One region of the Alteromonas lipotrueae genome, then DNA from elsewhere that is predicted to be linked to it. Evidence: predicted binding sites of a transcription regulator. Region 1 holds the regulator's gene; the other holds the start of a gene.
The links. The regulator FNR, encoded in region 1, switches genes on or off when oxygen is low (the NO sensors DNR and NnrR bind a similar motif). The targets are predictions, from matches to a motif close to TTGATCTAGATCAA.
Positions count from the first base shown of each region.

Region 1 (2,412 bases):
ATTTTTTGTATCTTGTCGGCACTAGCCGCTAGCAAAAAACAATAGCGCAAAAGACTATAGAGCGGTGCTAGCAAACAGTGCCGACAGGCTGTGTACAAACACGTTTGAATTACCGTGAAAGGGGCGAAATAAAGCCGTCTGGTTTTATTGCCAGTACATCACACACAAGTTCATCAATAACATGTTCAGCCGTGTTACCTATAAGGGCCGCGGAAATACCTACTCTGCCAACGGTACCAATGATCACAAGTTCGGCATCGATATCTTTGGCTATTCTTGGAATGACTTTTTCAGGAAGCCCCTCTTTCACATAACAGCGCTCGCTATCGATAGCATACTTTTCGCTGTGTGTGTTCATCTCGAGTTCGTGATGATGCTTTACCGCGTTGTTGTATGTGTCTGGGTCGAACTCAGGAACTTCAATAGCAATATTAAGCGGTGTAGCAGGGTAGCTGTTAACCAAATTTACGTTGCCGCTGAGTAATGCGGCATAATCGTTAGCAATAACTGTGATTTTGTCGTTGAGTAGCGCATGTTCGTCGTCTTCACTGCCTACATTTACCGCCGCAATAATTTCGCCGTTTTCAGGCCATTCATGTTCTTTAACCAACAATACGGGGGAGGGGCATTTTCTAAGGAGATGCCAGTCTGTAGGAGTAAAAATAACGGAGGCTAAATCGTCATGGCGCTTGGTTGCTTTTACAACCAAGTCTATATTGTTATCTATTACGTAATGCACAACAGCTTCAAAGGCACGGTTATTCCACTCAACAACAATATCGGTTTTTTCAAACCCTAAATCGCTAAGGATTTTCCGTAACCAACCCGCATGTTCCTTAGTGACCGCATCGCGCATAGCTTCACGATCATCAGGGCTAAGCATGGTTGTCATATCGTAAGATAAGTCGTAAACCACCAGCATGGCGGTGACAGAGGCACCTGTCTTTTTGGCAAGTTCATATGCACGGCTAAGCGCAGGTTGGGTATCTCTATCGGCTTCAATGACCGCTAAAATACGTTCATACTTAATCATAACCCCTCCAAACATTTTTAGATTTTTGGTTGCTACAATTTAAGTGTAATACCTATTTGCTATTACGTAACTTGTTTTAGATCAAAAGCTTTGAAGATTAGCTATTACAGGCGATATTAGGTGCAACCACAGACGTTAAACGTTGTGACATCTCATCAAAATCTAAAATAGTGATGAGTTTACCGTCCACTTGGATAATATTTTCTTTTTGAAAACGGCTTAATAAGCGGCTAATGGTTTCAATAGTTAGACCAAGATAGTTCCCAATTTCATTTCGGGTCATGGTTAGGTGAAATTCTTTATTTGAAAATCCACGTTCTTCGAAACGTTGAGAAAGCTGAGAGAGGAAATACAATAGACGTTCTTCCGCTGAGCGCTTATTAAGCAACATCATGAGGTCATGATCTTGTTTAATTTCCGCACTCATGAAACTCATTATTTGATGTCTTAACTTCGGAAATTGAACCGACATCTCATCAAGCGTCTCATACGGTAATTCGCACACCATGGCGGTTTCTAATGCCTGGGCATAGCTTTGGTGCTTGTTTTCCCGTAATGCATCGAAGCCGATAATATCGCCAGGGAAGTGAAAACCTGTAATCTGCTCTTCACCATCTGAATTGGTGACGAAAGACTTAAAAGAGCCCGTGCGTACTGCGTAAAGAGAGTTAAATGTATCTCCCGACTTTACCAGCAAATCACTCTTGTGAAGGGGTTTCTTTCGCTCAATAATATCATCTAAAGATTCAATCTCAGTCTTGTTTAGCGCAACGGGTAAACACAAGTGGCTGAAACTGCAATTTTGACAATGAATTGAGAATTGGCTTCCTTTGCTCATAAGTTCAAACTATAAATAGGGTCGACTTAATATAATCTTACTCTTTTGTTTATGAAATTGCTGCATAAATTAAAAAGAGAGCGTAAATAGCCAATATTCCAGAAAAGCATTGTCTTACCACGGGGTGCCTGAAACCGGCTATTAGGTACTGACTACCTGCGCTTGCCGCCAGCAAAGTGGGCAGAGTACCTAACCCAAAAAATAGCATAATGGCAGCGCCGTCAACGGCCGAGCCTGATGCTAATGACCACGTTAACGTGGAATAGACCAACCCGCAGGGAAGCCAGCCCCATATAAAACCATAGGGTAGTGCATAAACCGGGCTTTTGAATGGAAGAAATCGTTTAGATAAGGGCTGAATAGCTTTAAATAACCCGCGCCCCATAGCTTCAATATAATTCAAGCCTTGCCACCACTTTCCCAAATAACACGCTAAAAGCACCAGCATAACGCCACTAATCAAAGATAAAACGGGTTTAGCGATAGGCACAAATTCGGTTGCCATTTGGCCGACAGCGCCTGTAATAGCACCGGCTAATGT
Region 1 is NZ_JAESDJ010000004.1:108,035-110,446, forward strand. It holds gene uspE (universal stress protein UspE) at 110-1,033, opposite strand; gene fnr (fumarate/nitrate reduction transcriptional regulator Fnr) at 1,131-1,871, opposite strand; gene KYS23_RS07465 (sulfite exporter TauE/SafE family protein) at 1,921-2,412, opposite strand, start outside.

Region 2 (2,412 bases), on a different contig from region 1:
GCCTTCCATTGCGGCGACTTTTTGTGGCTGATGCTCAAGGGTATTTAATCCATGCATATCACCCGCAAAAATCTGTAAAGGAATAAGCACTGCTGCGGTATAAGTCGCGGTTTTAAGGGCAAGCTTTGGCGCTAGTTTGTCATCACCTTTCAGCATACGATATGCAGATAAACCGGCAATTAAGAAACTGGCTGTCAAACCCGAGGCTAGCATCATGTGTACAAAGCGATAGGGAAACGAAGGGTTAAAAATAATTTCGCTCCAGTCTACGGCATACACTACCCCGTCGATAATTTCATGCCCTTGAGGCGTTTGCATCCAGCTGTTAAGCGCCAAAATCCAAAAGGCTGACATGGTAGTGCCCACCGCCACAATCAATGTTGAAAGGGTGTGCAACCAATTGGGTACCCGACGAATACCAAATAACATAATACCAAGGAACGTGGCTTCTAAGAAAAACGCAGTAAGGACTTCGTAACCTAATAGTGGGCCCGCCACATTACCCACTCGCTCCATAAAGCCAGGCCAGTTGGTCCCAAATTGGAAAGACATGGTCACGCCACTCACTACACCAAGAGCAAAACTTAGTGCGAATACGCGCACCCAGAAGCGGTACATACGCATCCATACAGGGTGACCGGTTACATTTGAGCGAAATTTGAAGTAAAAAAGAAACCATCCCATTGCCATGGTGATAGTTGGAAACAGAATATGAAAACTAATATTTAATGCAAATTGTAAACGAGACAGCAAAAACGCATCCACAGATAGTCTCCTTAGTTAACGGAATTTTTTCCCGGCAGAATTTTGTCTTTCAGTTCTAACATACGGCCTACGCCCGAGCCGAGTTTCATCAAGGTGTTAAGTTTATCTGGGCCTAGGTTCTGAAGCTCTTGTGACCACGCGGTCACCGACTCTAATAAGTCGTGAATTTCATTCAGCTTATCTTGCGCATTGGCTTCAGTTTTGTTGGCGGGGGTATCTAATAGCAAATCCCGCAATAAGCTCATGGTAGGGTCTATTTCACGTTTACGGCGTTCTTCGAATACGCGGTTAGCAAGTGTCCAAATGTCACCGCCGGCAATAAAAAACTCTTTGCGCTCACCGGGAACAAGGTGTTGCTTAACCAAACGCCATGATTGCAATTCTTTTAGCCCCATACTGGTATTGCCTCGGGATATATTTAGCGCGTCGGCAATTTCTTGTGCTGAGATGGGCTCATCAGCAAGTACAATCAGCGCCAAAATTTGGCCCACAGTACGGTTAAAGCCCCAACGACTGCCCATTTCGCCGAAATGCATAACCGCAGAAGTAATAAGTGGTGTCATTTTCATGTCTATACCTGCTGAACTTTCAGAAATTACTGAAAGTTTATGCCGAAGTTTGATTGAGATCAACAAGTATCAGATGATAATTATGTTAGGAGGAACTCGAAGTCTAAATTGAAGGGCATAGTGAATCTTATGTGTGTTGATAAGTTGTCTCGTGACGTTTCGATTTATTGTTAAGTTTTAAAGATAGATGCTATAAACAATTTAGAATTAAACAGAAAACGCGATGTTGAGTTTTTTTGCTTTTAACACGCTAAAAAATAGGGATAAATGGTGAAAATATTTTCTGCGTTATTATGCGTGTTATTGATAATGTTCAGTGCTACCTCTTTTGGCAATGGCAACAGCAAAGAAGTTAAAGCCGCCAAAATAATAAAAAATGCTAACAAAGTGGAAGAGGCCTTTACCTCGCGCGGAGGGATGGAAGGTTGGACAAGAGTTTCATTTATAATAGACAAAGACGGTACAACGAAAGACATCGTTGTTTTTGATTATTCAGGCAAAGACAGATACGTTAAAAAAGTCACTAAATACATAAGAAACCTTCAATATTCTCCTGCACTCGTTAACAATAAGCCAGTAGCAAGTGCTCAAACCCTGTTTGTTAAACACACATACTCAGAGGCTGGCCATAGCGAAGGTAGTGTGACGCCTGCTTTTGCAAAAGAATACCAAGCTACCATAGATGCGCTTTCTAGCCCTACCGCGGATATGCTTAGCATAAAAAAATCCATAGACGATTTGGTGGAAGACCATACTAAAAATTTAAACGAACATGCTTTGGCTGCGTGGTTAAAGTCTATCTATTATTATAAAAATGAAGAATTTTTAGAATATATGCGCCAATCCCACATTACAGTAGATTTATACGAACACTTGCCTATAGCAATATTGGCTAAGTCTACGGTGAATCTTTTTCAGTCACAGCTTTATTTCGGCAATTTTAATGGCGCCGCCGAAACCCTTTCGCGTATGGGGAGTGTTAATGGCCTTAATTTATCTGAAGAAACCTATCAACAATTTGCAGACGCACTTAACGCTGCTAAAGCGACTGAATCAGCAAACGTCACTAAAGGTCAGC
Region 2 is NZ_JAESDJ010000014.1:25,591-28,002, forward strand. It holds gene KYS23_RS16520 (cytochrome ubiquinol oxidase subunit I) at 1-765, opposite strand, end outside; gene KYS23_RS16525 (GbsR/MarR family transcriptional regulator) at 777-1,334, opposite strand; gene KYS23_RS16530 (energy transducer TonB) at 1,605-2,412, shown strand, end outside.
Region 2: a site for FNR is predicted at 1,384-1,397, ahead of KYS23_RS16525 (GbsR/MarR family transcriptional regulator). Genes of this name have one in related genera too.